One region of the Buttiauxella sp. JUb87 genome, then DNA from elsewhere that is predicted to be linked to it. Evidence: riboswitches for the same ligand, from Rfam matches in the RefSeq annotation. Region 1 holds a riboswitch; each other region holds the start of a gene.

Evidence for each region. Region 1 has a riboswitch for thiamine pyrophosphate ahead of thiM (hydroxyethylthiazole kinase). Riboswitches for the same ligand answer to the same signal wherever they lie in the genome.
Region 2: another riboswitch for thiamine pyrophosphate. It lies ahead of thiC (phosphomethylpyrimidine synthase ThiC); the one in region 1 lies ahead of thiM (hydroxyethylthiazole kinase).
Region 3: another riboswitch for thiamine pyrophosphate. It lies ahead of thiB (thiamine ABC transporter substrate binding subunit); the one in region 1 lies ahead of thiM (hydroxyethylthiazole kinase).

What each region holds. Positions count from the first base shown of each region.
Region 1 covers NZ_SNVY01000001.1:1,273,846-1,284,492, forward strand. Annotated here, with positions in the region: gene EC843_RS06025 (nucleoside permease) at 1-434, shown strand, start outside; gene EC843_RS06030 (ADP-ribosylglycohydrolase family protein) at 434-1,450, shown strand; gene EC843_RS06035 (PfkB family carbohydrate kinase) at 1,437-2,399, shown strand; gene EC843_RS06040 (GntR family transcriptional regulator) at 2,510-3,256, opposite strand; gene thiD (bifunctional hydroxymethylpyrimidine kinase/phosphomethylpyrimidine kinase) at 3,327-4,136, opposite strand; gene thiM (hydroxyethylthiazole kinase) at 4,133-4,921, opposite strand; TPP riboswitch at 4,956-5,052, opposite strand; gene EC843_RS06055 (LuxR C-terminal-related transcriptional regulator) at 5,308-5,910, shown strand; gene EC843_RS06060 (LuxR C-terminal-related transcriptional regulator) at 6,280-7,011, shown strand; gene fimZ (fimbria biosynthesis transcriptional regulator FimZ) at 7,566-8,198, shown strand; gene sfmF (fimbria assembly protein) at 8,282-8,773, opposite strand; gene fimH (type 1 fimbria D-mannose specific adhesin FimH) at 8,805-9,809, opposite strand; gene EC843_RS06080 (fimbrial biogenesis usher protein) at 9,837-10,647, opposite strand, start outside.
Region 2 covers NZ_SNVY01000017.1:3,145-13,791, reverse strand. Annotated here, with positions in the region: gene thiH (2-iminoacetate synthase ThiH) at 1-1,027, opposite strand, end outside; gene thiG (thiazole synthase) at 1,027-1,806, opposite strand; gene thiS (sulfur carrier protein ThiS) at 1,808-2,008, opposite strand; gene EC843_RS24120 (HesA/MoeB/ThiF family protein) at 1,992-2,747, opposite strand; gene thiE (thiamine phosphate synthase) at 2,740-3,375, opposite strand; gene thiC (phosphomethylpyrimidine synthase ThiC) at 3,375-5,276, opposite strand; TPP riboswitch at 5,365-5,475, opposite strand; gene EC843_RS24105 (Rsd/AlgQ family anti-sigma factor) at 5,527-6,030, opposite strand; gene nudC (NAD(+) diphosphatase) at 6,124-6,897, shown strand; gene hemE (uroporphyrinogen decarboxylase) at 6,932-7,996, shown strand; gene nfi (deoxyribonuclease V) at 8,006-8,677, shown strand; gene EC843_RS24085 (YjaG family protein) at 8,721-9,311, shown strand; gene hupA (nucleoid-associated protein HU-alpha) at 9,498-9,770, shown strand; gene EC843_RS24075 (DUF1481 domain-containing protein) at 9,785-10,483, shown strand; gene purD (phosphoribosylamine--glycine ligase) at 10,530-10,647, opposite strand, start outside.
Region 3 covers NZ_SNVY01000002.1:511,000-521,646, reverse strand. Annotated here, with positions in the region: gene araB (ribulokinase) at 1-1,372, opposite strand, end outside; gene araC (arabinose operon transcriptional regulator AraC) at 1,713-2,558, shown strand; gene EC843_RS10610 (DedA family protein) at 2,646-3,419, shown strand; gene thiQ (thiamine ABC transporter ATP-binding protein ThiQ) at 3,416-4,120, opposite strand; gene thiP (thiamine/thiamine pyrophosphate ABC transporter permease ThiP) at 4,199-5,836, opposite strand; gene thiB (thiamine ABC transporter substrate binding subunit) at 5,812-6,795, opposite strand; TPP riboswitch at 6,833-6,932, opposite strand; gene sgrR (HTH-type transcriptional regulator SgrR) at 6,978-8,657, opposite strand; gene sgrT (glucose uptake inhibitor SgrT) at 8,871-9,047, shown strand; gene EC843_RS10580 (sugar efflux transporter) at 9,209-10,387, shown strand; gene hemW (radical SAM family heme chaperone HemW) at 10,640-10,647, opposite strand, start outside.

The sequences.
Region 1 (10,647 bases):
CCGCCGCCATCCGCTACGGCTTCTTCGTTTACGGTGGCGCCGACCACATCTTTACCTACGGCCTGCTGTTCCTTGGCATTCTGTTGCACGGCGTGAGTTACGACTTTTATTACGTCACCGCCTACATTTACGTTGATAAAAAAGCGCCCGTCCATATGCGCACCGCAGCACAAGGGCTGATTACGCTGTGTTGTCAGGGGTTCGGTAGCCTGCTCGGCTATCGCATCGGTGCAGCAATGATGGAAAAAATGTTCGCCTACCCAACGCCTGTAAACGGCCAGACCTTCAACTGGGCCGGAATGTGGGGCTTTGGCGCCATCATGATCACAGTCATTACCGTGCTGTTTATGGTGTTTTTCCGCGAGTCGGACAAAGAGATCACCACTATTGCCGTTGCTGGCAACCAAACTGAAAAAGATTTAAAGGAAGCATAATGATGGAAAATCGAATTCTTGGAGCCTTTTATGGCCAGGCGTTAGGTGATGCAATGGGAATGCCGTCGGAGTTGTGGCCACGCTCGCGGGTGAAAGCGCACTTTGGCTGGATTGACCGCTTCCTGCCCGGCCCTGCGGAAAATAACGCCGCCTGTTATTTTAACCGGGCAGAGTTTACTGACGACACCTCGATGGCGCTGGCGCTGGCGGACGCGATTATCGAACATGATGGCGTGATTAATGCCGATACCATTGGCCGCCACATTTTAAGCTGGGCTGAAGGCTTTGATGCGTTCAATAAAAACGTCCTCGGCCCGACATCAAAGATTGCATTGAATGCGATTAAACAAGGCACGCCGGTTAGCGCGCTGGAAAACAATGGCGTAACCAACGGGGCGGCGATGCGCGCTTCACCGTTGGGCTGCCTGCTGCCTACCGGCAATCTTGATGCTTTTATTGATGAAGTGGCGCTCGCCTCAAGCCCGACGCACAAATCCGACCTCGCCCTTGCCGGTGCGGTGGTCATTGCCTGGGCAATTTCGAAAGCCATTGAAGGAACAAGCTGGGAAACCATCTGCGATGAACTGCCGTCGATTGCTCGCCACGCGCAGGAAAAGCGAGTCACCACGTTTAATGCCTCCCTTGGGGCGCGTATTGAACTGGCGTTAAATGTTGCCAGAACCGCGCGCGGCACCGAGTCTGGCATGGAACAGATTTATCAACTGGTCGGTACCGGCACCAGCACTATTGAGTCTGTCGCGGCAGCCATTGCGATGGTGGAACTGGCGCAAACCAATCCTAACCGCTGCGCGATTTTATGCGCCAACCTCGGCGGCGATACCGATACCATTGGGGCGATGGCGACGGCGATTTGTGGTGCGCTTCATGGCGTAGAAAGCATTGATAGCGAACTTAAACGCGAGCTTGATGATGTCAACCAGCTCGATTTTACGCGCTACAGCCGCCTGTTTATGGGCTATCGCCAGCAAAGGGAGGCGCGCAATGAAAGCCGCTGAATTACGTTCCCGCTTACCAGGGCTGGCAGCAAAACGCCCGGTTTGCGTACTCGGTTCGGCGGTGATTGATGTCATTGCCGACGCTTACTCTCTGCCGTGGCGCGGTTGCGATATCGAGCTGCAACAACAAAGCGTGAATATCGGCGGCTGTGCGCTGAATATCGCACTAACACTGTCACGCCTCGGCATCGCTTCGAAAAATGCGCTGCCCATTGGCCAGGGAACCTGGGCGGATATCATCCGCAGCAGTCTTGAAAAACAAGGCATCGAAAGCGAAATCCACACCAACAGCGGCGATAACGGCTGGTGCCTGGCGCTGGTCGAGCCGGATGGCGAAAGAACGTTTATGTCGTTTCGTGGTGTCGAACATCAGTGGAATCAACCGTGGCTGGATAAGTTACAGCTCGCTCCTGGCACTTTGCTGTCGCTTTCGGGTTATCAACTGGCCGGGCCATGTGCGGAACTGTTGGTGAGCTGGCTTGAATCGCTGAACGGCGTCACGGCATTTATCGATTTTGGCCCACGCATTGCTGATATTCCCGCCCCGCTGCTGACGCGGATTATGGCCTGCAAACCGATTGTTTCGCTTAACCGCCAGGAGGCCGCGATTGCAGCCGAATGGCTGGAGGTGGCTGGCGACAATATAGAAGGGATTTGCCGTGCCTGGCTTGAACGTTATGACGCGCCGCTCATCGTGCGGCTCGATAAACAAGGCGCGTGGTTTGGCTCCCACGACGCCATCGCGCTGGTGGCTCCTTTCCCGGCACAAGTGGTTGATACCATTGGTGCGGGCGATAGCCATGCGGGCGGCACGTTAGCGGGGCTGGCTGCAGGATGGAGTCTGGCAGAAGCAGTTTGTCTGGGAAATGCAGTTGCGTCTTATGTTGTCAGCCATCGGGGCGGCGACTGTGCGCCGTTTCTGGAACAACTATACCGATACCCAAAATAATTCGAGCGGCATCGCGGCGGCAAGAGAGCGAGTCCCGATGAGCTTAGTAAACTAAGTGATTCGGGTGAGAGAACGCAGCCAACAAAGATGCAGCTTGAAGTATGACGGGTCTACTCCTCGCAAACAAAAACGTATAGATCGCTGCGGCAGTAGCTGATGCTGTACTCGATGGGCCGGTTTTGCGGGTCAAAAGCAACCTGTTTGATAACCAGAACCGGCACTGGCGTTTCCAGTTTGATGTGCGACTGGAATTCGCTGTCCGGCATTCTGGCGCTGACGCGGCTACGGGTGCGCTGAGGAATAATGTTCTGGCTGCGAAAGTAGTCATACAATGAAACACCGATTTCATCAGGGTCGGCGATCAACTCCGCAGGAACGTACGATTCTTCCACTGATACCGCATCTTCATCAACGTAACGAATACGTTTGAGCAAGAACACGTCGCTATCTGCCGCCACGGCTAATTGTTCTGCCACTTCCGGCGAGCATTTCACCACCCGTTTATTGACCCACAGCGTGTTCGGCTTTTTACCGCGCAAAACCACCTGTTGAGAAAACCCGCGCGCCTCTTTGAGCGAATACTCAAAAGTGGAGTTAATTTGCGTACCGTAACCTCTGGATCGCGTCACCACGCCGTCGTCTTCCAGCGTCTGCATCGCTTTGCGCACCGTAATGCGCGAAACGCCAGTCAACTGGCTGAGATCGCGTTCGCCCGGCAAAATATTGCCCTGCGGCAAAATACCGCTGCGTACTGCCGCCTTCACCGTTTCGGCGAATTTCAAATACAGCGGCGTGTTATCAGCCTGCGAAAACCGCTGGATAAGTTGCTCAATGAGCTGAGTGTGAACCTGTTCCATGTCGCGCAAATGTCCGGAAGATAAGGTGAAACCAGTATAACTCAATGGTCTTATAGTGGTATTACCTCAATCACCACCATTGGTGAAAATGATGCACCGGTCCAATTCCGTTACCCACTTCCAGCGAATCTGCTTGCTCTAAAGCCTGAGACAACCACGTTTTCGCCGCCAGAATTGTTTGCGGCCAGTCGTGATAGCGTGGATAAAGTGCGGCGAGTGCCGCAGAAAGCGTACAGCCAGTGCCATGAGTATGGCGCGTTTGTACGCGCGGCGCGGTAAAGCGCTGTGCGCCATCGCGGGTAAATAGCCAATCCGGGCTTTCAGCATCGTCAAGATGTCCGCCTTTCATCAATACCGCTTTACAGCCCATAGCTAACAAAGCGTCGCCCTGTAGCTTCATTTCGTGTTCATTGCGTGCGTGTGGGGCATCCAGCAAGGCGGCGGCTTCCGGCAGGTTCGGCGTAATCAGCGCCACTTGCGGCAGAAGCCGACGGCGTAAACTGTCAACCGCCGAGGGCGCAAGCAAAGGATCGCCACTTTTCGCCAGCATCACCGTATCGAGCACGACATTTTGTGCGTGGTAAAACGCCAGCCGTTCAGCCACCGCTTCCACAATATCGGTTTCCGCTAACATGCCGATTTTAATGGTATCAATGCGCACATCACTGAGCACGGAGTCCAGTTGCGCGGCAACAAAGGCCGGTTCAATACGATAAACCGACTGCACGCCACGCGTGTTCTGCGCCACTAACGCGGTAATCACACTGGTGCCATATGCCCCCAACGCCGAGAAAGTTTTCAGGTCGGCCTGAATACCCGCGCCACCGCTCGGGTCGGTTCCGGCAATAGTCAGCGCATTGATACGTGTTAACCCTTTCATGCCAACGCCTCCCCATTCAGCCCGTAAAGTGCGTCGATAAATGCCGGAATAAAACTCCCGGGACCACGGCTGGCTGATATAGCCTGCTGGCCTGCAAACTTCATAAACTGGCAAGCCGCAGCGACGTTATCCAGCCGCGAGCCCGGCAAAGAGCAACAGGCGGCAACTACCGCTGAAAGCGCACAACCGGTGCCGACCACACGCGTCATCAAAATGCCGCCGCCCGCCACGCTCCAGCTGTTTTCACCATCGGTAATGTAATCACGCTCACCCGTCACCGCGACAATCGCGCCAGTCAGTCGAGCAAGCGCCTGCGCCGCAGGTAGTGCGGAAAATGCATCATCGGTGCTATCCACGCCTCTTCCACCAGAATGCTCCCCCGCCAGTGCGAGGATTTCAGATGCATTCCCGCGAATGGCCGCAGGTTTTAGCGCGAGCGCCTGATGGGCGAATTGAGTACGGAACGTCAGGCCGCCAACGGCAACCGGATCCAGCACCCAGGGTGTGGCGGATTCATTTGCAGCATGAATGGCTGCAAGCATGGCATCACGGCGATCGGCTGTCAGCGTGCCAATATTGACCAGCAGCGCATGGGCAACCGGGCTAAATTGAGCGGCTTCTTGTGCTTCAATCACCATGGCGGGAGCCGCACCAATAGCCAGCAAAACGTTGGCGGTAAAACTCTGCACGACGTCGTTAGTCATGCAGTGAACAAGCGGGGAAATGTTGCGAAGTTGCTGTAAAGACAAAACGGCGCGGTGGCCGGGTAGCAGGTCAGGCTGCATCATAAAGCTCCTGTCCGGCGTGAAGAAGGGATGCCGGACAGGCATCTGACTTCCCTACGCTGGCATTATCCAGATCAGGTGGTACGGGTATTTCTCAGCCTTCACAAAGAAGGGCACCCCGAGTCATTGATTAATCGTATATGTGATTAATCGCCCATCAGGATAAAGCGAGTGGCCAGCGCTGTAAACCAGGGATATCACTGTGGGCTAAATGGGTTGATTCATTTTTTTAATTCTCGCCATTTCTTCACTTGGCTACCAACCACCAGGAAATCCCCTGGCAATGTCTCATCCCGAGCGAGTTGTCAATTAAGTTTCAGGTTATTTAATTTCAGTATTTATTTCATTACGATCGTTATCCGTTCTATTACTCACCGAGAAACCCCATGCTTACAATTGCGATACGGGAAAATAATAGTCATTTTGCTCATGGTCTAAAAATTATCATTGAAAAAATTTACCGCCAGCGAAATGAAGATTTTTATTTTTTACCCGGCGAAGAACATAGTACTGCCGATATTGTTTTTATGTCACTGGCTGATAATTGGTTTACTGCTGACTGTTTTGAAATTCCCAATGCGACAAAATCCCAACGAGTTATTCTTATTTGCCGACATAAAGAACACCAAAGCCTCATGTTCCGCCCATGCCTGTATATGCTTCCGGTTATCTTTCGCGAAGATGAGGTTGATGAAGTCACCCGTAAAATAGCCCACTGGACGGAGACTGGCTGGCGCAGAAACAACACCACGGCGGTGTCTGCCAGGATTTGCTACTACTGCACCACATGCAATTTCACCAGTGCTGAACGGCAGTTACTTATCTACATCGCCCGGGGACATTCGCTACAGGATGCGGCCCATCTAATGCAGATAGAGGAAGATACTGCAAGAATATATCGTAAAGTGATAATGAAAAAACTGAAAATCCGGGACCAGTATGAGTTGATGAACTTTATAAAAATCCATCTTCTTTCTTTAATTCATTAGCCAATATTTTTGCGCCGCAACGACTAGTTAGCGTTCCTTATCATTTAACACCCACAAATGTTATTATCTCTTTAAGAAACTACTTACATGCTCTTAAGGCATGCCTAATATATTATATTTTTATTTTCTGACAGAATACATTGTAACGATATAATCAGAAGTCTAAATCATTTAGCTTCTGATTAATTTTAGCGATGCAATCTCAGTATTAACTCATACTGTCAGCGAAAAATATGGAAATGACATCTGCTTCAACAGTGACGCTGGTCCAAATCAGAGCGAACACGCCCTCAGTTCGCGCAGTGGATGGCTAAGCATTTGTACATAGCCGCACGCAAACGCAGATATCGTCGTATCAGAAATGGCAGCATGGCCAATCTCTATAGCAGTACAACACTGATTGTCTTTGACCGCCTGGAATACCTGCAACAAAAAAATCACGCAGAACCCCTTGCGCAACCACTTGATCTTATCCTGGTGACAACCGATTCCTGGCTTGCCCTGGCGCTGACGCAACACTTTTTCAAGTCTCAACATACGCAGGTCTGCGCTTCTCTAAAGGAAGTTGAGGCGTGGCTTGAACAAATTCCCCTGCCACGCATTTTCCTCGATCTTGATGGTGTTAATGAAGCGCCCCTTGATATGTTGAATACGATACGGCAATGGCAAAAAACCTGGCCGCAACTCAACATAACGCAATTAACAGCCTGCCGCTGCGTAAGCGCCGTGAAGCTGATTAATGCTGCGTCACGCTTTCCTGTCGTGGAACGCTGGCAGGAAATCACCAATCTGGTCAACCGATTGACACAGCAACAAAGCCTGCAGGAGCTATCTTCCTCATCGGATTTATCCTCTTCGACACTGTTCTCTAATCGGGAGTGGAATATTCTGTTGGGGGTGGCGCAAGGAGAATCGCTGAAAGCAATTGCCGTTAAATTAAACAAGCCCTATCACTACGTCGTTTATACCCTTGGACGTATTGCCGCTCGCCTTGATCTTGAGAACAATAAATCTCTGATACATCTGCTGAATAAAATGTCTCCCGCCATTGAGTTGAAACAAACAGAAGTGCTAACGAAAGCACTTTCGAGCGAAACATAGGAAATTGCCTATTTTTAATGTATTAATTTTGTTAAATAAGATCAAACAACTAACAATTATAACTATTCCTGGACACTCTTTTTTCCGCCCGCCAAGCGACTACAGAACGATGTCCCATCTGACAACCTCATGCCAGATATAACAAATAATACACATTTGAGATATCGCACTATTCTTCACATTAAAAACAAACTTTTTATCCAAATATTTTAACTAACATGGTTGTATTATCCAAATAACAAATACTCAACCTGAATAATTAGAATTTGATCGCACCATTACTGGCTATAGATAACAGCAGCCTTTCTCTGAATTTATATAGATGTATAATCAAATTGCTTGATTAGAAAATCTAAATATGTATTTTCGATTAGACAAACAATTATCCAGTTACACTCGAATTCATTAGCAAACAGTACATTGAGGTATGGTTTTAAGTTGAAGGGAACATATTGCATACATTATAAAATAATAGCTAATAAAGCGTTTCATCACTTTAGCCGCCAGTGACTATGTATCAATGCGATGAGTTTCTCAAAAAATGAGGCAATAATATGAAACCTGCATCCGTAATTATCATGGACGAACACCCTATTGTCAGAATGTCGATTGAAGTACTGTTACAGAAAAATAAAGATATAGAAGTCGTGATGAAAACAGATGACAACCGCGAGGTCATTAACTACATGAGCAGCCATCTTGTCGACCTGGTGATTCTTGACATTGAATTGCCGTCCATCGACGGATTTGCTTTATTAAAGAGAATCAAAAGTATACAAGCCGACACCCGCATACTTTTCTTGTCATCTAAGTCTGAAAAATTTTATGCTGGCCGCGCCATTCAAGCTGGTGCAAACGGCTTTGTCAGCAAAAGGAAAGAACAGGAAGATATCTATCACGCGGTAGAAATGTTGCTTGCAGGGTATTCGTTCTTTCCCTCTGAAACCCTGGAATTAATTAGCAACCCGGCATCACGCAATGGTGCAACTGACGACATGCCATTATCTAATCGGGAGATAACCGTATTACGTCACCTTGCTAATGGGTTATCAAATAAGGAAATCGCCGAACAACTGCTGCTCAGCAGCAAGACCATTAGCGCACATAAGTCAAATATCTTCTCCAAGCTTCACGTCTCCTCGATTGTCGAACTTATCGACTATGCCCGTGTAAAAGAATTATTATAAAAACACGTCGCAGGTCACAATTAAAATAATAAAGCCGGGAATAAAACCCGGCTTTATTATTTCACTGCGGTATATTTTATCCGTTAATAATAATTAATCATAAACGTAGCATCTGCGTTGGCCGGTCCCGGTTGCGGGTTATCGGCCAGGGCGATGTAATTAGCAAAAAAGGCTAATACCGCATTACCATTCTCATCTACAACCACATCCTGGCTCGCCTGCCCCAGTGGCAATTGCGTTTTATCCCGGTCGCGCAGCTCAATAGCCACATTGCTGACACTACTCTCATTTAACCCCAGCAAACCGGGGTTGCCAGTGGCTTGCTTCCCCGAAAAAGTGATTGATGCCGCTCCTGGCGGGCAGCCGTTTAGTTTCAAACTGAACGGCATACTTTGCGTAGTGCTGCCTGCAGTACGCAGTTGTTTTGTCGGCCAGCTACCGAGTTGCACCGTTTTATTGTCATCACCCATTTCGACATAACAGCTAAAATCCACCACGTTGCCACGCAGCTCGATATTGACTTCGCCTAGCGGGGAATCGGCCTGCGCACTGTTCATGACGCCAGCGACCAGCATGCAGACCAGCAGAAAATTGCCACTCCAGGTTTTAGTCATAATCCACCCGCAAATAGCCCCGCGCGGTAAACGGCCCTTCTGCAGGTTTATTCCCGGTGACGCTCACAGGCCAGGCGCGAATCCCCACCTGCGCAGCAGCTGCATCATCGAGGCGAAAATGGATTTTACTGCTCAGATTATTAGGAATTAACGGCAAACCACTGCTATCCGCAACGACAAAGCCGAGATCGTCGTTGTTAGAGACCATGATATTGCCGGAAGCTTTTTCAGCTTCAATACGTAAAGAGAGATAGGCCTGCGCCGCCACATTGGTGCACTTGATGGCAACGGTTTTACTTTGTGGCGTAACACTTTGCGGACGGTTCCCGGCTCCTGCCTGGCTAAATAACGAAGCACCAATGTCGCCAAAATCAAATTCGACGATTTGGCCTGCATTGATTTCGCAACTTTGCGGTACTTCAATTTTACCGCTGTAGCTGATGGTATAAACCGGTGTGGTCAACGGGTCGGTGTTACGCGTGGTGACATACACCGTAAACATGGTCTGTTTTGGAATCGGCACCATGTTGATAAATCGCCGTGTCACCTTGAGTTTAAAAACCAGTTTAGAATCATTAACTGGAAAGGGTTGTTGTTTAGAAACATTAGGATGGCTGCCCATCTGGATATAGTTTTTCGGCGGGAAAAACTGCCCCGAATAGCTGTCGGTGATGCTCATTGCCCCTTCGAGATAGTCATTGAGTTTCATATATTGATACCCACCAATGGTTTCTTGCACCGGCAACGCGTTCACATAACTACGCATGGTGGTGTTGCCGCTGGTCCCTGCCGGGCAGGTGGCATTGACGCCAACCCAACCGGTTTTGTTAGCAAGCGTAATGATTTGCCCGACGTTATTATTTTCACTGGTGAATACGTCTGACAGGTCATAAAAGATATCCGTCGGCACGCCGTTTGAGTTTTTGCAGACCGTGGCAGACGCCGGTAGTACACATGCCAGAAGCACCGCCCCTGCTAAAGATGTCATCAATTTCATAAACAAATCCCTGAATAGTGCGCCATTCTATGAACAGGTGGCACTCACCACGGCGACTGCCTGAGTCAGGCTTTCTGGCGGTAATGTATAAGGTGCGTAACAGTGTGAATCTTTGCCATCGCCCCACTGAATGAGCAGTTTTCCCTGCAGCGGCAAGCCGCTGAGATAAATTTGCCCCTCATCTCCCACCATACTGGTGACACCGCTGGTTTCTTCACGCACCATCGAGCCGAATGGCACGGCGCGCCCGCCACGCGTCACGTTGAAGATAGCCCGCACGCCAATCCGTGCCTTAAATTCGGCCCGTACCAATGCCCCTTCCGTTGGCACCACGCTACTGACGTTATTTTCAACATCGGTATGGTCATCCATGGTGTTGGTATCCAGTGCGATACGGTTGTAGCGGTAAACCGTGGCATAAGGCATCACGGCGTAACCGCGCCAGTCGGTTTTCACCCCGGTTTGGTTTTCGACGCCAACACCGCTGGCACCCGGCGCTTTAATTAACACATTGGTATCTCCGAGCGGCTGGCTAAAAGTGATGCCATCGGCATGTCCTACCACACCACCCGATGCTTGCCAGTTATAGTCATGTTGGTCGCGGTCGTAGTTGTAACCCAATCCCACCGTGCCGTAAGTGGCTTGCCAGTTGGTACTTGCACTTCCGGTGTAGCCGTTGCTGTCACTGTATCCCTGAGTGACGTTGTAGCTCAGGTTTTGCCCTTCAAGTAATGTGCCGCCGATCCCAGTTTGCAGCGTGGAGTCACCTTCTGAATTGTTGCTGGCGGCAAATGTGGCGTAGGCGCGGTCGAGGGTGCTGGAACGTGAGTAACCATGC
Region 2 (10,647 bases), on a different contig from region 1:
GTGGCGCAAACTGTTCAAGCTCGGGATGATTATCGGCGTAGCCTCCGGGCTGGGTTTTGGAGAATGCACTGACGTTATTAATCGCAAGCGGGATCATATGGTCGCGGAACCAGGGCGATTCACGGGTAGAAAGCGAAAGCTCCACGTCTGGCGAAAGCAGACGAAACGCGCAAATCACCTGCACCAGCTGGCTTTCTGTCATCACCGATGCCGGTTCTACGCCACCTGCGCAAGGGCGTAATCGTGGAAATGAAATCGAATAGCGGCTTTGCCAGTAGTTTTGCTGAAGCCATAGTAAATGCTCTGCCACCATAAAACAGTCGGTACGCCAGCTATCCGATAAACCAATTAACGCACCGAGGCCAATTTTATCGATCCCCACACGACCAAGCCTGTCCGGTGTTTCCAGCCGCCAAAAGAAGTCCTGTTTGTTACCGCGCAAATGATGTTGCGCATAGACTGCCTGATGATAGGTTTCCTGATAAACCATGACGCCATCCAGGCCGAGGGTTTTCAGTTCGCCATACTCATGTTCATCCAGCGGCTGAACCTCCATTTGCAGCGAGCTGAACTGGCGACGAATCGTGGGCAGGTGCTGGCGGAAATAATCCATTCCCACTTTGCTCTGGTGTTCACCGGTCACCAACAGCAAATGCTCAAAGCCTAATTTGCGAATCGCCGCGCATTCCCGTTCAATCTCGTGCTCGTCCAGTGTTTTACGTTTGAGTTTGTTGCTCATCGAAAAACCGCAGTACGTGCAGTCGTTAGCGCACAGGTTCGAGAGATAAAGCGGCACGTAAAAACTCACCGTGTTACCAAACCGCTGGCGAGTTAAATGCTGTGCCTGCTGTGCGAGCGGTTCCAGATATTGGCTGGCTGCGGGCGAAAGCAGTGCCATGAGATCGTCGCGAGTAATTTTGCTGCTGCTCAATGCCCGTTCTACATCGGCAGCTGTTTTGCTGTTGATGCTAAGCCGGATGTCGTCCCAGTCCAGTTCACGCCAGCGGTCAGTGAAAGTTCGGGCCATCACGCATCCTCCTGGCCGAATTGCAGAAATTGCGTTAGTGGGCTGGAAGCCTGCGCATGCTGGTGGCGAGAGCCCAGTCCAGACTGCGCCGCGATTGCACCAGCTTCCACGGCCAAACGAAAAGCGTGTGCCATCTGAACTGGGTCGCGTGCCACAGCAATGGCGGTGTTAACCAGCACTGCGCAAGCCCCCATTTCTAACGCTTCCGCGGCGTGGCTTGGCGCACCAATTCCCGCATCAACTATCACCGGCACCCGGGCTTGCTCGATGATAATCTCCAACAGCGCCCGGGTTTGTAAGCCCTGATTTGACCCAATGGGAGCGCCTAACGGCATTACCGCCGCGCATCCTGCCTCTTCAAGCCGTTTGCACAAAACTGGATCGGCACCGCAATAAGGCAGTACCACAAACCCCAGTTTGACGAGCTTCTCAGCCGCTTTCAGCGTTTCGATCGGGTCGGGTAACAAATAGCGAGCATCCGGATGGATTTCCAGTTTTAGCCAGTTTGTGCCGAGCGCTTCACGTGCCAATTGGGCAGCAAAAATCGCTTCTTCAGCTGTTTTTGCACCGGAAGTGTTAGGCAGCAATTGCACGCCAGATTCGAGTAATGGCGCGAGGATCGCATCGTTATGGTTACGCAAATCGACACGTTTCATCGCCATCGTGACTAACTGTGAGCCAGAAGCGCGAATCGCTTCAACCATCATCTGTGGTGAGGAGAATTTCCCCGTGCCAGTAAACAAGCGTGATGAGAAGGTTTTATCAGCAATCTTTAGCATGTTAGCCCCCGGCTATAGCCTGAAAAAGCAGGATCTGGTCGCCATCATTCAACAAATAAGTTTCCCATTGCTCACGCGGAATGATGGTCTGGTTGATCGCCAGCGCGACGCCTGGCTGCAAGAAACGCAATTGTTCCAGCAGCTTTGCCAATGTCAGGTTTTCCACGCATTGTATCGGCTCGTCGTTAAACTGAATGTGCATCTTGCCCTCCGCATACCGGGCAGCCCGCCGCTTTCTGCATAGCGAGGGTGCGCCAGCTATGTTGACGGCCGTCGAACAGGCGCAAAGAACCGCTGGCCGGGAGCATTCCGCTCAGTAGTTTTATCGCTTCCAGTGCCTGCAATGTTCCCATTACACCCACCACCGGGCCGATGATTCCTGCGGTGCGGCAGTTACGTTCCGGCTCGTGTTCATCCGGCCACACGCAGCGATAACAGCCGTTTTCCCACGGCGGTGTCAGCACCATCAGTTGCCCGCCAAAACCGACTGCGCTGGCGGAAATCAGCGGCTTGCTATGCGTAACGCACGCCGCGTTAATAGCATGACGCGTTGCCAGGTTGTCGCTGCAATCTAGTACTAAATCGGCGTTTTTTACCGTCTGCCTGAGTAATTTTCCCGCCAGCCGTTCACTAATAACCTGAAGTTCGATATCAGGATTAAGTTGCTGTAGGTGGCGTTGGGCGACCAGGGATTTTGGTTGGTCTAGATCGTTTGAAGTGAACAAAATCTGGCGCTGAAGATTGCTGATATGCACAAGGTCATCGTCAGCCAGAATCAGCGTACCAACGCCCGCGGCAGCCAGATACAGCGCGGCTGGCGAACCTAGTCCGCCAAGCCCGACGATTAACACTTTGCTGGCGAGCAGTTTTTGCTGCCCTTCAACGGCGATGTCTTCCAGCAGCATCTGGCGGCTGTAACGCATGAAATCGGCATCATTCATCGCCGGCTCCCACAAGCTCCAGTAGCTGTGCGGTTGCCGCTCGCCAGTCTGGAGCCAGAGTAATTGCGCTCACCACCGCGACACTGCCCACGCCCGTGGCAAGCACCGCCGGAACGCGTTCAATACTTATCCCACCGATGGCGACAGTCGGGTAATCGCCCAACGTTTTGATATGCGCTGCGAGTTGCGAAAGCCCTTGCGGGGCCGACGGCATCTGCTTGGTGTTGGTAGGGAAAACATGCCCCAGCGCAATGTAAGAGGGGCGCGCCGACAGGGCGCGATCCATTTCCATATTGTCATGCGTGGAAAGCCCGAGGCGCAGGCCCGCATCGCGAATGGCATCCAGATTGGCAACGTCCATATCTTCCTGGCCCAGATGTACGCCGTAAGCGCGATGCTTGATTGCCAGTTGCCAGTAATCGTTGATGAACAGACGCGCTTCGTAGCTATGGGAGAGTTTGATTGCCGCAACAATATCGGCTTCAACCTCATCGTCACGCTTATCTTTGATACGCAACTGAATAGTGCGCACGCCTGCTTCTAGCAAACGGGCAATCCACTCAACGCTATCTACTACCGGATACAAGCCCAGCCGTCGTGGGACAGGGGGGAATGCGGATTGATTTATCACACTTCCTCCTGACGCAGATAAATTTCGCCACCTTTCGCACGGAAAGATTGCGACATGTCTTCCATACCAACTTCAATGGCTTGTTTGGCGGCGAAATCGCGGACTTCCTGGGAGATTTTCATTGAGCAGAACTTTGGCCCGCACATCGAACAGAAGTGCGCAACTTTGCCGGATTCCTGCGGCAACGTTTCATCGTGATAAGCGCGCGCGGTGAACGGGTCTAACGCGAGATTAAACTGGTCTTCCCAACGGAATTCGAAGCGCGCTTTTGACATGGCGTTGTCGCGGATTTGTGCGCCAGGGTGGCCTTTTGCCAGGTCTGCGGCATGTGCCGCAATCTTGTAAGTAATCAGCCCTTGTTTCACATCTTCTTTGTTTGGCAGGCCGAGATGTTCTTTTGGCGTGACATAACACAGCATCGCGCAACCAAACCAGCCGATCATCGCAGCACCAATGCCTGAAGTGAAATGGTCGTAACCTGGTGCGATGTCTGTGGTTAACGGCCCGAGGGTATAGAATGGTGCTTCGTGGCAATGCTCCAGTTCTTCGGTCATGTTGCGGCGGATCATCTGCATCGGCACATGTCCTGGGCCTTCAATCATCACCTGTACGTCATATTCCCAGGCGATTTTGGTTAACTCGCCCAGCGTGTGGAGTTCAGAGAATTGAGCTTCATCGTTGGCATCCTGAATAGAGCCGGGGCGCAGGCCGTCGCCTAAAGAGAGTGAAACGTCGTAAGCCGCGCAGATTTCACAGATTTCGCGGAAGTGTTCATACAGGAAGTTTTCCTGATGATGCGACAGGCACCATTTCGCCATTATTGAGCCGCCGCGCGAGACAATGCCAGTGAGGCGTTTCGCGGTCATTGGCACGTAGCGCAGCAGCACACCAGCGTGAATCGTGAAGTAGTCCACACCTTGCTCGGCTTGTTCCAGCAGTGTGTCGCGGAACATTTCCCAGGTCAGGTCTTCAGCGATGCCATTTACTTTTTCCAGCGCCTGATAGATAGGCACGGTGCCGATTGGCACTGGGCTGTTACGTAAAATCCATTCGCGGGTTTCGTGGATATAGCGGCCAGTGGAGAGGTCCATTACCGTGTCTGCGCCCCAACGCGTTGACCACACCAGTTTTTCTACTTCTTCTTCAATGGACGATGTGACCGCCGAGTTACCGATATTGGCGTTCACTTTAACGAGGAAATTACGCCCGATAATCATCGGTTCGGATTCAGGATGGTTAATGTTGGCTGGGATAATGGCGCGGCCAGCCGCGACTTCTTCGCGCACAAATTCAGGCGTGATATTTTCCGGCAGCCGGGCACCAAAGCCCTGGCCTGGATGCTGGTGGCGTAACACTTCATCCCGAATGCGTTCCCGGCCCATATTTTCACGGATCGCGATGAACTCCATTTCCGGCGTCACGATTCCCTGGCGTGCATAGTGCAGTTGCGTGACGGTTTTCCCGGCTTTAGCGCGCTGAGGCGTGAGTTGTGTTTCAAAACGCAATTCGTCCAGACCGTCATCAGCAAGGCGCTCTTTGGTGTAGACAGAGCTGCGGTCGGTCAGGATTTCGCAATCATTACGTTCGGCAATCCAGTTTTCCCGTAGTGGCGACAACCCGCGCAGCACATCAATGTTGATAGCCGGGTCGCCGTAGGCGCCAGACGTGTCATACACCGGAATGGCATCGTTAGGGATGAATTGTGGCTTTTCTTTGCTGCCACCCGTGGTGGTTGGGCTTAGTTGGATTTCACGCATTGGCACGCGAATATCATCACGCGAACCAGTGAGGTAAATACGCTGAGAGTTAGGGAAAGCGGTGCCTTCCAGGGTATTGATAAAATGTTGGGCAGCAGCGCGCTGTTCGCGGCGGTTTGATTTTTTTTCAGTAATAGACATAGCTCATTCCAGTGGTTATCAGGAAGTGGCTTGTCAGAACAACGGAGGAGTAATGAATGTGGACCGCCCGAACACGGGGGAACCCAAAAGCAGAATTACTCTTGTTCCCTTCGCAGGTATTAGCCTGATCAGGTTCCGCGGATCCCGAATTAACGGTCTCAGCCGGTGCTTGACGCACTCGGCACTCCGACAAGAAGAAACCCGTATTACTACGGGTCGCTATGTAAACTACTCGTTAACAACGCAGAACTCAAGCAGGGCGTGCCAGCCCGCCGCTCTCATTAGCACTGTTATCTAAATCGTGGTTGGATGCTAACAGAATGAGCTTATCTTCCAGCGAAAAACGTGATTCCAGCGCTTCACCGATGCCGGACAACGCTTTCTGGAACTCAATGTAGTTATCATCATCGATCGCGCTCTCGAGATGCGAATCGTAGAAATCCATGATGTGCTGGGTATTGGCTTCAATCTGAGAGTAGAGGTGAGTGGCGGCTAAATGTGGGTTACTGCCTTCCATTTCACTGATAATACGTTCATAAATATTGAAATGGCCGGATGAAAGATAATCCACCAGGTTGTGGCAAAAATTATCCAGAGCCTTTTCATCGAGCGCAGTATGGGATTCCTTGTTAGGCTTTATCCCAACCATATTGTAGTAAGCCACCAATAATTGTTTGCGGGCATGAAGCCATTGGTCGATTAACGCATTACTACCACCAACGCGCTCAGTCAGATTTTCTAACTGGTTAAGCATGATTGACTCCGTGAGTAAAATGTAGCGCAAACGTACCCAAAATAGTTATGACTATTTGTTTATACCAGCGAACTCGGGGATGTGCACCAGGTTATGGAACGTGTAATTCAAAAGTTAGATCAAGGCTGGTTTATCGTCAGTCATGAGCAAAAATTGTGGTTACCAAAAGGTGAACTACCTCACGGAGCAGCGCAAGAATTCCAGCTTGATGGTGCGATGGGGATGCCCATCGGTGAGTGGGAAAATGAGCCGGTATGGCTGGTGCGGCAAAATCGCCGTGCGGATATGGGCTCTGTTCGTCAGGTCATTGACCAGGATGTGGGGTTGTTCCAGCTCGCCGGGCGTGGTGTGCAACTGGCGGAGTTCTATCGATCGCACAAATTCTGCGGTTATTGCGGCCATGAGATGCACGTCAGCAAAACCGAATGGGCGATGCTGTGCAGCCATTGCCGCGAACGCTACTACCCGCAAATCTCACCGTGCATCATTGTGGCTATTCGCCGCGATGACCATATCCTGCTTGCCCAGCACACACGCCATCGCAACGGGATTTACACCGTGCTGGCTGGGTTTGTTGAAGTCGGGGAAACCCTTGAACAAGCGGTGACACGGGAAGTCATGGAAGAAAGCAGTATCCGCGTGAAGAATTTACGCTATGTGACGTCGCAGCCGTGGCCGTTCCCGCAATCGCTGATGACCGCATTCATGGCGGAATATCACAGCGGTGAGATTGAAATCGACCCGAAAGAGTTACTTGATGCAGGTTGGTATCGCTACGATCAATTGCCATTATTGCCTCCGCCAGGCACGGTGGCGCGCCGTTTGATTGAAGATACTGTCGCCCTGTGTCGCGCGGAATATGAGTGATAAACTGGCGGCATACAGCCAAAGGAAATTAAACATGACTGAACTGAAGAACGATCGTTACCTACGGGCGCTGCAACGCCAGCCTGTAGATACCACGCCAGTATGGATGATGAGGCAGGCGGGTCGTTACTTGCCAGAATATAAAGCGACGCGTGCCCAGGCCGGCGATTTTATGTCACTGTGCAAAAACGCTGAGTTGGCTTGCGAAGTGACTCTGCAACCGCTGCGTCGCTACAAGCTTGATGCAGCGATCCTCTTCTCTGACATCCTCACCGTGCCTGATGCGATGGGGCTTGGTCTCTATTTTGAAGCGGGTGAAGGCCCACGTTTTCGCGCACCGATTACCAGCCGCGCCGATGTTGAAAAACTGCCCATTCCTGATCCAGAAGATGAACTGGGTTATGTGATGAATGCAGTGCGTACCATTCGCCGTGAGCTAAAAGGCGAAGTACCGTTGATTGGTTTTACCGGCAGCCCGTGGACGTTGGCGACTTATATGGTTGAAGGCGGTAGCAGCAAAGCCTTTACCGTTATCAAAAAGATGATGTATGCCGACCCGCAAGCGCTGCATCTTCTGCTCGACAAGCTGGCGCAAAGCGTCACGCTGTATCTGAATGCGCAAATCAAAGCGGGTGCGCAGTCGGTGATGATTTTCGATACCTGGGGCGGCGTGTTGACCGGGCGTGATTATCAGCAGTTCTCGCTGTATTACATGCACAAGATCATTGATGGCCTGCTGCGTGAAAACGAAGGTCGTCGTGTGCCGGTGACGATGTTTACCAAAGGCGGCGGCCAGTGGCTGGAAGCAATGGCTGAAACCGGCTGCGATGCGCTGGGGTTAGACTGGACGACCGACATTGCCGACGCTCGCCGTCGTGTGGGCCATAAAGTGGCGTTGCAGGGTAATATGGACCCGTCCATGCTGTATGCGCAACCGGCTCGCATCGAAGAAGAAGTGGCGACTATTCTGGCTGGGTTCGGTAAAGGCGAAGGGCATGTCTTTAACCTGGGCCACGGTATTCACCAGGATGTTCCACCAGAACACGCGGGTGCATTTGTCGAAGCGGTGCACCGTTTGTCGAAGCCGTATCACCAGTAAGGATCGGGGATGGATCTTGCAAGCTTGCGCGCACAACAGATCGAACTCGCTTCACAGGTCTGCCGTGAGGATCGCTTTGATCAAGATCCTCCCCGGTTAATCGCCGGGGCTGACGTTGGTTTTGAGCAGGGCGGTGATGTGACACGAGCCGCAATCGTACTGTTGAAATATCCTTCCCTCGAGCTGGTTGAATATCAGGTGGCGCGTGTCGCCACCACCATGCCTTATATCCCCGGATTCCTTTCGTTTCGCGAATATCCCGCACTGCTTGCCGCGTGGGAAATGCTATCGCAAAAACCTGACCTGCTGTTTGTCGATGGCCACGGCATTTCGCACCCACGGCGTTTGGGCGTTGCTGCCCATTTTGGCCTACTGGTGGATGTGCCGACGATTGGCGTTGCCAAGAAACGCTTGTGTGGGAAGTTTGACGCGCTCTCTGAAGAACCTGGCGCTTGCCAGTTGCTGACCGACAAAGGTGAAGCGCTTGCCTGGGTGCTGCGCAGTAAAAAGCGCTGCAACCCGCTGTTTGTCTCAACAGGCCATCGTGTCAGCCTTGATACCGCGTTGTTATGGGTTAATCGTTGCCTGGCAGGATACCGTTTACCCGAGCCGACTCGCTGGGCGGATGCCGTAGCTTCGGGGCGTCTGGCTTTCACTCGGTGGCAAGCAATTCAAGGGTGATTAAGGTAAACTGCCGCTAATATTCCGTCTTTGAGACATCGTTATGTTACAAAACCCAATCCATCTGCGCCTTGAGAAACTGGAAAGCTGGCAGCATGTCACTTTCATGGCTTCTTTATGCGAACGTATGTACCCGAATTACGCCATGTTCTGCCAGCAGACCGAATTTGGTGATCCTCAACTGTATCGCCGCATTCTCGATTTGATTTGGGAAACATTGACGGTCAAAGATGCGAAAGTTAACTTTGATAGCCAACTCGAGAAATTCGAAGAAGGTATTCCAGTTGCTGATGACTACGATATTTACGGTGTCTATCCGGCAATCGATGCTTGCGTTGCGCTGAGTGAATTACTTCATTCACGTCTTTCAGGGGAAACGCTGGAACATGCAATTGAAGTCAGCAAGGCATCAATTACCACTGTTGCTATGTTAGAAATGACCCAGGCTGGTCGCGAAATGACCGACGAAGAACTGAAAGAAAACCCTGCTGTTGAAGAGGAATGGGACATTCAGTGGGAGATTTTCCGTCTGTTGGCTGACTGCGAAGAACGTGATATTGAGTTGATCAAAGGGCTTCGCTCGGACCTGCGCGAGGCGGGTAGCAGCAATATTGGTATAATTTTTCAGCAGTAAGACAGCAAAACGTGACTTACAGTCCGAATTGTCACCCCTGAAGGCTTCCAATTAGCCCCCCGTCTGGTCTACATTTGTGGGGCGAAAAATAGTGGCTATCGGTGCGTGTATGCAGGAGAGTGCTTTTTTGGCATTTCCGTCGCACTCGATGCTTAGCAAGCGATAAACACATTGTAAGGATAACTTATGAACAAGACTCAACTGATTGATGTAATTGCTGACAAGGCTGACCTGTCTAAAGTACAGGCTAAAGCTGCTCTGGAATCCACTCTGGCTGCAATTACTGAGTCTCTGAAAGAAGGTGATGCTGTACAACTGGTTGGTTTCGGTACCTTCAAGGTAAACCACCGTGCTGAGCGCACTGGCCGCAACCCGCAAACCGGTAATGAAATCAAAATCGCCGCAGCTAACGTGCCGGCATTTGTTTCAGGCAAAGCACTGAAAGACGCTGTTAAGTAAGTTAACAAGTGTCAGTGAACAGTTTTAGCAGGGGGGCGTTTACGCCCCTTTTGTTTGTCTGGCGTCCTTTGGCCGTTCTGACAGGTACATTGCTGTTAATGGCATGCAGCAGCAAACCTCCTCTCCCGCCATTTACCGCGAGCGGCTATATTGCCGATCAAGGTGTTGTGCGCATTTGGCGTAAAGACAACAGTGATGATGACACTATCCGCATGCTTACGGCGTTTAGCCCGAGGCAGAAGGGTGCAACCACCACCAGTGATTACCGTTGGCAGGGTGAGCAACTCATTTCGATTGAAATGACGATTTTGAGTCAGCCGTCAGAGCACGTAAAAGTGCGTTTTGACGATCACGGCGAACTGAGCTTTATGCAGCGCGAAGTAGACGGTCAAAAGCAGCAGCTCTCTAACGACCAAATCGCCTTGTATCAATATCAGGCGAGCCAGATGAAAGCCACAAGTGAAGCATTGCGTACTGGGCGTGTTGTTTTGCGACAAGGGCGCTGGCACAGCAATGGTACAGTGACGACCTGTGAAGGCGAGACAATCGAACCCAATCTCGATAGCGCGGCGCTAAGCCATATTGCGAATCGACAACGTCACTCATCGATGGATGTCAGCATTGCGTGGCTGGAAGCACCAGAAGGTTCACAACTATTACTGGTGGCGAATCAGGACTTCTGTAGCTGGCAACCGAAGCCTGCGAAATTCTAGATAAAAAAACCGCCACGCGGGCGGTCTTTCAGGAGCACTTCGAGTCTTATTTCGCGTTTTCACGCTCAATGGCACGATAACCAATGTCTGAGCGGCTAAAACTGCCATCCCAGTGGATATCCTTCATTAACTCATAAGCTCGCTGCTGCGCTTGTGCGACGGTA
Region 3 (10,647 bases), on a different contig from region 1:
GCGCCATCACGTTGGTGACCGGGATCCCTTGTTCGGTGAAACACTCCATGATCGCGCGGGCACCAAATGCGGTAGCGGCAATCAGCCCGCCGAACAGCGCTGGCGCATCGGTGGCAAGGTTCAAATCGGTAATTACGCCTTTCAGACGCTGATTGGCATTTGGGGTGCGGCGGCCATTAAACCAGTCGAGCACCACTGGCAGATGTTCAAGTGAAGGGTTTTTCGCCCAGGCTTCTGTCAGTGCGGGCAGCAATTGCTTCTTGCTGGCATTAATTTGTTCACGCAGTTCAGGGTGCTGTTGCGCCAGTTGTTCCAGCGGCCAACCCAGTACGCGTCCAAACCAGGCGTAGATATCACCAAATGCCGATTGCCCGGCTTCAAGACCAATAAAATCGGGCACCACGCTGCCGTCGACTTGCCCACAAATTCCTTTCACTGCGCGCTCGCCAACGGTCGGTTTGTCGGCAATCAAAATGTCGCAAGTCGAGGTGCCAATCACTTTCACCAGCGTGTTGGGCTGTGCACCCGCGCCAACGGCACCCATATGGCAGTCAAACGCACCACCGGAAATCACCACGTTTTGTGGCAGGCCAAGACGCTCAGACCATTCAGAGCAAAGCGTGCCGACCGGAATATCCGCAGTCCAGGTTTCGCTGAACATCGGGTAATCCAGATTCTGGTTAATCAACGGATCTAATTCATCAAAGAAACTGGCCGGAGGCAGGCCACCCCAGCTTTCATGCCACAAAGATTTATGCCCGGCACTACAGCGGCCACGGCGAATATCTTGCGGGCGAGTAGTGCCGGAAAGCAGCGCCGGAACCCAGTCACACAGTTCAATCCACGACACCGCAGCCTGTGCCACTTTTGGGTCAGCGCGGGTGACGTGCAGGATTTTTGCCCAGAACCATTCGCTGGAATAAATACCGCCGATGTAACGGGAATAGTCATTTTTCCCAGGCTGGTGGCATAAGTGAGTAATCGCTTCGGCTTCTTCAACGGCAGTGTGGTCTTTCCACAGCACAAACATGGCGTTGGGGTTGTCGGCAAACTCTGGCGTCAGCGCCAGAACATGGCCGTTAGCATCAATCGGCGCGGGAGTTGAGCCGGTGCTGTCGACGCCAATGCCACAAACTCGGGCGCGTTGTTCAGCGGTCAGTTCTGCGAGAACGGTTTTTACCGCCTGCTCCATGGATTCAATGTAATCCCGTGGATGGTGGCGAAATTGGTTATTGGCGGCATCGCAATATTGGCTTTCTTGCCAGCGCGGATACCATTCCACGCTTGTCGCCAGTTCGGCACCGCTTTCACAATCTACGGCTAAAGCGCGAACTGAATCACTGCCAAAATCGAGGCCCAGCGCAATCGACATTTTTTAACTCCCTGACCTGGTTATCTATGCAAATGACATTAGTTTTTATGCCGGAAAACAGTCAGGTCGTATTCGCTGAAGTTATGGAGAAATGTGCTGTGCCGTTGAGAAGTGTGACGCTCCGCAAATAATCGATGTGGACATTTCTGCTACTTTTATAAACACTTTGGTTATCTTCACAAAAGTCCTCGATTGCCAGGTAAAAAGCACCGGTTCAGGTAAGTTGCGGCTTTATGATGAAAATCTGACGGTTTACGGTTCAGACAGTGTTGTCCTGGCAAGGAATAGCACGGATATGGACAAATTGTTTCTGTGACTCAATTGAAAAGTGAGCTTATTGATGCCTGAATTGCAAAATGATCCCTTGTTGCCGGGGTACTCTTTTAACGCCCACTTAGTCGCCGGATTAACGCCGATAGAAGCTGAAGGGCCTTTGGATTTTTTCATCGACCGGCCATTAGGAATGAAAGGTTACATCCTGAATTTAACGGTGCGGGGTGAAGGGGTTATCAATAATCAGGGGAAAAACTATGTCTGCCGCCCTGGGGATATTCTGCTGTTTCCACCGGGGGAAGTGCACCACTATGGCCGCGCACCGGACAGCAAAGAGTGGTATCACCAGTGGGTTTACTTCCGCCCACGGGCTTATTGGCAGGAGTGGTTAAACTGGGATCCTATCTTCGCACACACCGGTTTTTTCCGCCCGGATGACGCCCACCAGCAAAGTTTTTCCCAGTTGTTTGGGCAAATTATTGAAGCCGGACAGGCGGAAGGGCGCTATGCCGAATTACTGGCGATTAACCTGTTAGAGCAACTACTGTTACGGCGCATGGAAGTGCTGAACGCATCACTCAATCCACCGCTGGATAACCGCGTCCGCGATGCTTGCCAGTACATCAGCGACCATCTGGCCGATCACCATTTTGATATTGCCAGCGTTGCGCAGCACGTCTGTTTGTCGCCGTCACGCTTGTCGCATTTGTTCCGCCAGCAACTGGGTGTCAGTGTGTTGAGCTGGCGTGAGGATCAACGCATTCTTCAGGCCAAATTGTTGCTGAGCACCACTCGTATGCCAATTGCCAGCGTAGGGCGTAATGTCGGTTTTGAAGATCAGCTCTATTTTTCGCGCGTCTTTAAGAAATGTACGGGTGCCAGCCCGAGTGAGTTTCGTGCAGGATGTGAATGATTACTATAATTGGGTCAAACAAAACTTGGCTTGACGCCTCTCATCACACTCAGGAGAATCGCCAACTCGTTACTTGACGGATGATTTATGGAAGCTTTGCTGGAACACTTTATTACTCAGTCAGTGGCATATTCGCTTTTTGCGGTGATGCTGGTGGCCTTCCTGGAATCACTGGCGCTGGTCGGACTTATCTTGCCGGGTACCGTAATGATGGCAGGCTTGGGTGCGCTAATTGGCGGCGGCCAGGTCGGTTTCTATAACGCCTGGGCTGCGGGGGTTGTCGGTTGCCTGTTGGGGGACTGGATTTCGTTCTGGCTGGGTGGGCGTTTCAAAGCGCCGTTGCATCGCTGGTCGTTTATGAAAAAGAACAAGGCGCTGCTGGATAAAACCGAACATGCGCTGCATCAGCACAGCATGTTTACCATCCTGGTTGGCCGCTTTGTTGGCCCGACGCGCCCGCTGGTACCCATGGTGGCGGGCATGTTAGACCTGCCGGTTTCTAAATTTATCGTGCCGAATATTATTGGCTGTATCTTCTGGCCGCCGATCTATTTTCTACCGGGGATTCTGGCGGGTGCGGCGATTGATATTCCTGCGGATATGCAAAGCGGCAGCTTTAAATGGCTGTTGTTGCTGGTGGCGTTGGTTATCTGGCTGGCGGCATGGTTGTGCTGGCGCTGGTGGCGAAGCGGTAAAGCGGGTCAGGATAGCTTGACCAAATATTTACCACGAGCGCGTTTGCACTGGCTGGCACCAGCCATAACGGCTCTGGCGATTGGTAGTTTTGTCGCGATTCAGATGCACCCGATGATGCCGATTTACCGTAGCATTTTATGGAAAGTGCTTACCGGGCAACATTAATTCCTAACATTTATCCCCAATAACGCAGATGCGCTGGCTTCTCCGCTCAATAAGGTCGCTGTGTCGCCATCCCAGGCGATACGGCCATCGACCACCACCAGGCTTCTTTCGGCTATCCGCGCCGCATCTTCAATACTGTGTGACACCATGATTAGCGTCAGTTGTTGCTGTCGGCATAAGTCATCAAGCAACTGGAGCATTTCCTGGCGCAGCGCCGGGTCGAGTGCCGAAAACGGTTCATCCAGCAGTAAAATAGGTTGTTCGCGCACCAGACAACGGGCGAGGGCGACACGTTGCCGCTGGCCGCCAGAAAGTTGCGACGGCAGGCGGTCGAGCAGTTCGCCGATCGCCATTTGCCCGGCAATCGTTTTCAGCCGTTCCTGTTGTGTGGCATTGAGCTTCAGGCCAGGATTCAACCCCAGGCCAATGTTTTGCCGCACCGTCAGATGCGTGAAAAGGTTGTTCTCCTGGAAGAGCATTGAAACCGGACGTTGCGCGGGAGCCGTGCGGGTATGGTCTTCGCCATGCAGCATAATCTGCCCGCTGGCGGGCGTCAGAAACCCGGCAATCAAACTGAGCAGCGTACTTTTCCCCGCGCCGCTAGGCCCCAGTACTGCAACGCGTTCTCCAGCGTGAATCTTCATCGAAAAACGCATCGGCAAATGGTGATAGAGCCAGGTTACATCAGTTAGCGTTAGCATTCCCTTCATCCTTCAAGTTGCAGGTGTGTTGGCTGCTTTCATTCATCCAGGTAACATAGTTTTCTATGTTCCCAGTCTTCATTCACTTGCCGCCTTCCTGCAACCCGAATCATTTTGGGAATAGCGTCCCGGAAGTTTTTCAATCAATGTGAATAAAGCAAAGCACAGTATCAGCAGGACAAGCGCGGTAACGGCACCATCCTGGCTGCGATATGAACCAATTTGTTGATAGAGATAAAACGGCAGCGTGCGGAAATCTTCATTGCCGAACAACGCCACCACGCCGAAATCACCAATCGACAGCACGCAGGCAAACGCCAGTGCTTGTGCCAGTGGGCGCTTGAGTGCACGCAACTCAATGTAACGCAGACGGTTTACGCCAGTAATGTTCAGCGACTGGCACAGCTTGTTGTAGCGTTCTGCGACATCCAGCATCGGGTTTTCCAGCACTTTTAGCGCGTAGGGAATTGCCATCAACGCATTGGTGAAAATCACAATGCCATCGGCGGATTGCGGCAGGCCCACGGTGTTATTGAGCAGCAGGAAAAAGCCGGTCGCCAGCACGATACCCGGCATCGCCAGAATCAACATACCGCTGAGCTCCAGCGCCTGGCCTGCAAAAGCGCGGTTGCGCAGGCGCAATTCCCGCGAGCTCCACAGCAACATCACCGTGATGACCACGCTTATTAACCCAGCGCCAACCGCAATTCTTAACGAGGTAAATAATGCCTGCCACAGTACCGGTTGCGACAACACGCTGTTAAAGCCACTATTGATGCCATCAATGATTACTGCCAGCAGCGGCGGTAATAACAGCAAGAGAGCAAGGATGATGAGTAGCCCGTCGCACAGTTTGCGGGGCAGGTTATCTTGCGGATCACGCCAGCTTTGCATTTGGCTGACGCCGGCTGAAATGGCTCTGCTCAGCCGCTGGCTCATCAGCACCAGACCCAAACAGCAAACCATCTGCACCACGGCGAGCAGAGCCGCCCGTGCGGGGTCGTAGTCGTAACTCAGCGCCTGGAAGATAGCCAGCTCGATAGTGGTCGCCTGCGGGCCGCCGCCCAGCGACAGCACGGTGGCAAAGCTTGCGAAACAGAGCATAAAAATCAGTGCCGCAGCGGGCAGAATTTGGCGGCGCAACCACGGCCACTCGACAAAACGGAAGAAATTCCAGCCTTGCATGCCCAGTTGCGCAGCAACCTGGCGTTGTTCGTTGGGGATATTTTCCAGTGCCTGTAGCAGCAGGCGTGTTGCCATCGGTAAGTTGAAAAAGACGTGGGCCAGTAGAATGCCCTTCAGGCCGTAAGGCGAGAAACTCCATTCGATGCCAAGCCTTGCGCACAACACGGCCAGCCAGCCTTCGCGCCCATACACTGTCAGAATCCCGAATACCGCTACCAACACGGGCAGAACCAGCGTCATTGCGCACAGGCGTAACAGCGCAACGCGCCCGGGGAAGTGGCGGCGATACAGGGCGCGAGCGAGGAAAATAGCCGGGAACACGGAAAGGCTTGCTGAGAGAAACGCCTGCCAGAAAGAGAAACGCAGCACGTGCCACAAATAGCTATCCTGCACCAGCGCACGGATATCGGTTTGTGGCGCGTTAAACCACAACGCCATAAAAGCCGCCAGGGCTACGGCTACCACCAGTGTGGCGGCACATAGCCCTGGAATCAGCCAGCCGGGAATTAGCGGCTGACGGCGCGTTGCCATTCGCTAATCCAGTTGGCGCGTTGTTTAGACACTTCTGCGGCGCTGTATTCCAGCGTGTTGTTCGGTTTGACCAGCCCGTTAAATCCTTCAGGCAATTTCACATCGGTCACCGGATACATCCAGTTGCCGGTGGCCACAGTGTTCTGGAAGCCCGGTGAAGTGATAAATTTCATGAATTTTTCAGCCAGTTCAGGCTGCTTGCTGGATGCCAGACGTCCGGCCACTTCCACCTGTAAATAATGCCCTTCGCTAAAATTAGCCGCAGCATAGTTATCTTTTTTCTCTTCAATAATGTGATAAGCCGGAGAGGTGGTGTAGCTCATCACTAAATCGCCTTCACCTTTCAGGAACAGGCCATAAGCCTCGGACCAGCCTTTGGTGACGGTGACCGTTTTCTTCGCAAGCTTTGCCCAGGCTTCAGGCGTTTTATCGCCATACACTTTCTGCATCCACAGCAGCAGGCCCAGGCCTGGTGTGCTGGTGCGCGGGTCCTGATAAATCACTTTCCATTGTTGGTCACTTTCGACCAGTTCTTTCAGGCTTTTCGGTGGGTTTTTCAGTTTGTTTTTATCGTAGACGAAAGCGAAATAGCCGTAATCGAAGGGAACGAAAGTGTCGTTTGTCCAGCCGCCAGGGATCTTCAACGCGCTAATGTCTGTTTTGCTCGGCGCAAATAATTTAGTCTGCGCGGCAGCTTCCAGAAGGTTGTTATCCAGTCCCAGAACCACGTCAGCTTTGCTGTTTTTACCTTCCATCCGCAGGCGGTTGAGCAGCGAAACGCCATCTTCCAGCGCCACGAATTTCAGCTGGCAATTACAGTCAGCCTCAAAGGCTTTTTTCACCGCAGGCCCTGGCCCCCAGTCGGCAGCAAAGGAGTCGTAGGTATAAACAGTCAGCAGGGGTTTGGCAAAAACGGGGGCGGCGATCAGTGCCAGCAACGGCAGGAATTTTTTGAACACTTTGCACCTCTTAGAATTAGGGGTGGCAAAGGACATTTGAGAATAGAGCCTCAAATCCCTTCGCCGGCGTTATCCGGATCAGGTTCGACGGGTATTATCTCAGCCAGACTTTCGCCTTAGCACCCCGTTGAGAACGCGTGCATTGTAATAACTTTGTGAATGATTCGAAAGCATTATACCCGTCATATTTCAAGCCGCAGGGGGGGTGGCTCCGGTGGGGCAAACCACGCCGATTTAAAGTCAAACCATCCCAGTGTGTTCATACGCACACCACGCATACTGCGTTGCCCTTCGATGCGTAGCCAGTGGTGGATTAACGGTAAAATATCATTGTTTTCAACCAGGTTCTGGCACCACTCAGGCAGAGAAAGCTCGCCGTTATGCCAGTTGCGGGTATCCGTTTCCCAGTCGATAGCAATGCACTTTTGAATCAGCGGCACTTCATAAAGATGCGAGTAAAGCGAAAACTCTAACGGCAGGGTGAAATTCGCGCTATTGAGCCAGATATCGCTGACGGCATCGCCCTGATGCCACTCTTCATAACTGACTTCTTGCACCACCAGTTTTACGCCAACACGTGCCAGCAATTCTTCCATCACTTTGCTGATTACCCGATGTTCGACGTGATCGCGATAAAACGTCAGCGTCACGGATTCCAGCCCGGCCGGTTTTTCGACGGCTGGTTGTGGATGCGTGTGGTGCCAGCGTGGCAGCAGTCCGTAAGCCGGGAACCAGTACTGCTGGTTTTGCTCGCCCGCGCTATACAGCAGATGAATCGGTGCCAGCACATGACTGAGCCAGCGGCGCACTTCTTTATTGCTGCCGGCGCTTGAGCGGTTATCAAATAAAATGTAGTAGCAGCCTTCTTCAAGGCGGCTTTCGACGGCTTTCTCGCTGTCGGGCATTCCCGATAATTGCACCGCACAGCTGACCTCTTCGCCAATGTCCGGCAGCACCCAGAAATTCACTTCGTCAATCAATGCGCGATAACCAAAGTAATCGTCATAGGCCTGAATTTTCAGCTGGTTAGTATTATTGCGCACCACCGAATAGGGACCGGTGCCGACTGGCTGGCGGGAGAAATGGCTTAAGGTTTGCCATTCGCGCGGCAGGATCATCGCGTTAACGCTACCCAGCAACCACGGCAGCCAGTTATCGGGCTGTGAGAGCTTAATATCCAGCGTCCAGGCCGTTGGAGAAGTAATTTCCGTGATATGCGAATACAGCGGCAAAGAGCTGATGCGTTGTAGGGACGTCGTCACATCCAGCATATCCAGCTCACGGCCATGGTGAAAATGAATGCCGGGGCGCAGATAAAAACGCCAGTGTAATGGGGATATTTGTTGCCAGTGGTGCGCAATATCCGCTTCCAGTTCCCCATTTTCCTCATTTATACGGATCAGTCCGCTGAAAATTTGCCGGGCAATATGCGTTTCTGAACGGCGCAAAGCGGAACCGGGCAACAGATTGAGCAGCGGGCGATAGTAGAGAACGCGCAGAATATGCCGCCCTTGCCGGAAGCTGCGCCCAAGGTGAGAAATCAGCATTTGGCGCACGGCAGCTTTATCGCCGACTATCTGCACCAGTTGGTCAATCCTGTCCTGCTCAAGAAGGTCTTCGGCGCGCTGTTGCTGGAGTGCAAGGCCGGTATACAAGAACTCAAGCTGTGAACGCTTGCCGCGTCCGACTTCCGCTTTCCAGCTCAGCCAGCCCTTTTCCTGCATCGCGCTAAGCAATGTACGCATATGGCGGCGGGAGCAATTCAGCAAATCGGCCAAATCATTCAACGTCGTTTCTTGCGGCTTACCTTCAAAGTTTTGCCACAAACGGATGAACTGTTGTTGCAGACGACCAGACGACATAAAAGAGGAACTCCCGGCAGAAACTCATCAATTTAACTTTCCTCATATTACGCCAATAATCATCAACGTTGAAAGCGAGGAGGTACAACCCCGTCATACTTCAAGTCGTTGGTGCGTTGGCTACTCGCGTTCACCCCAGTCACATAGTTATCTATGCTCCTGGGGACTCACGCGTTTGCCGCCTTCCCACAACTTGAATTATTTGGGGTTTTTATGAAACGGTCGCCAGTGGTTAAGTTTTATCAACAGTATTTTGCCGCAACCCAAAGTGTTTCTGTTGGATGGCTGGCTCGCCTGAAAGCAGAGCAACGTCTGGAGATGCTTGAGAACTTAATGCAGTGGGAGTCCGCGTTCGTAGAGCACCAAATCGCTGACAGCAAGTGTGACTGAGAATTGGTGGTTTTCACCTGGCCAGCAGATTAATACTGCTGGCTTTTTTATACCCGTCATTCTTCGAGCCGCAGTGCCGCCTTCTCGCAACTCGAATTATTTAGGGTATAGTCGAGGCCTTGCACACTTATCACCCGCTTAAGTAAAAAGGATCTTTCTGCATGATTTGGTTTCTGACCAAAGGACGACGCCTTAACCCGGTGTACGCCGCATTTATGATTGTGGCTTTCATGATGGGGATTGCGGGGGCACTCCAGGCGCCCACTCTTAGCCTGTTTTTAAGTCGCGAAGTGGAAGTGCGCCCATTCTGGGTTGGCCTGTTTTATACCGTCAATGCGATAGCCGGGATCCTCGTCAGTCTGGCGTTGGCGAAGCGTTCAGATAACCGGGGCGATCGTCGCAAACTGATTATGGTTTGTTGCGTGATGGCTGTAGCAAACTGTGTGCTTTTTGCTTTTAACCGTCATTACCTGACGTTAATCACCGTTGGCGTGATGTTCGCCTCTATTGCCAACACCGCGATGCCGCAAATATTTGCCCTTGCCCGTGAATATGCCGATAACTCAGCGCGTGAAGTGGTGATGTTCAGCTCGATAATGCGTGCGCAGCTCTCGCTTGCCTGGGTTATTGGCCCGCCGCTATCGTTTATGCTGGCATTAAACTACGGCTTCACCACTATGTTTCTTATCGCCGCGGGGATATTTGTTATCTCGCTGGCGTTGATTTTCTTCGCATTACCCTCGGTCGCAAGGATTGAGCAGCCCGCAGATGTGGCGCTTACCCAGGTCAGCGGCTGGAAAGATAAAAACGTCCGTCTGTTGTTTATTGCTTCGATGCTGATGTGGACCTGCAACACCATGTATATCATCGACATGCCGTTGTGGATCAGCAGTGATTTAGGCCTGCCCGAATCGCTGGCTGGGCTGTTGATGGGGACGGCGGCGGGGCTTGAGATCCCGGCGATGATCCTTGCGGGCTATTATGTAAAGCGTTTTGGTAAACGGCGCATGATGGTGATTGCCGTAGCCGCCGGCGTGTTGTTCTACGTCGGACTGATTATGTTCCACAGCCGTACGGCGCTGCTGTTGCTTCAGCTATTTAACGCGGTATTTATCGGCATTGTTGCCGGGATTGGCATGTTGTGGTTCCAGGATTTGATGCCGGGCAGGCCGGGGTCGGCGACCACGTTGTTCACCAATAGTATTTCGACGGGCGTGATTCTGGCGGGGGTTTTACAAGGCGCGCTGACCGAGAGTTTTGGGCATTATTCGGTATATTGGTTGATTGCCGGGTTAGCGGTGTTTGCGTTGGTTTTGACCAGCCGGGTGAAGAATATTTAAGTTTTGGTGTTGGAGTAATGTCGGATGACGCTTGCGCTTATCCGACCTACAACTGCATTACTGGCGGATAAGCGCAGCGTCATCCGCCAGTAATGCAAATCGGTTTTCGTAGGGCGGATAAGCGCAAGCGTCATCCGCCAGTAATGCAAATCGGTTTTTGTAGGGCGGATAAGCGCAAGCGTCATCCGCCAGTAATGCAAATCGGTTTTCGTAGGGCGGATAAGCGCAGCGTCATCCGCCAGTAATGCCTGATTATTCAG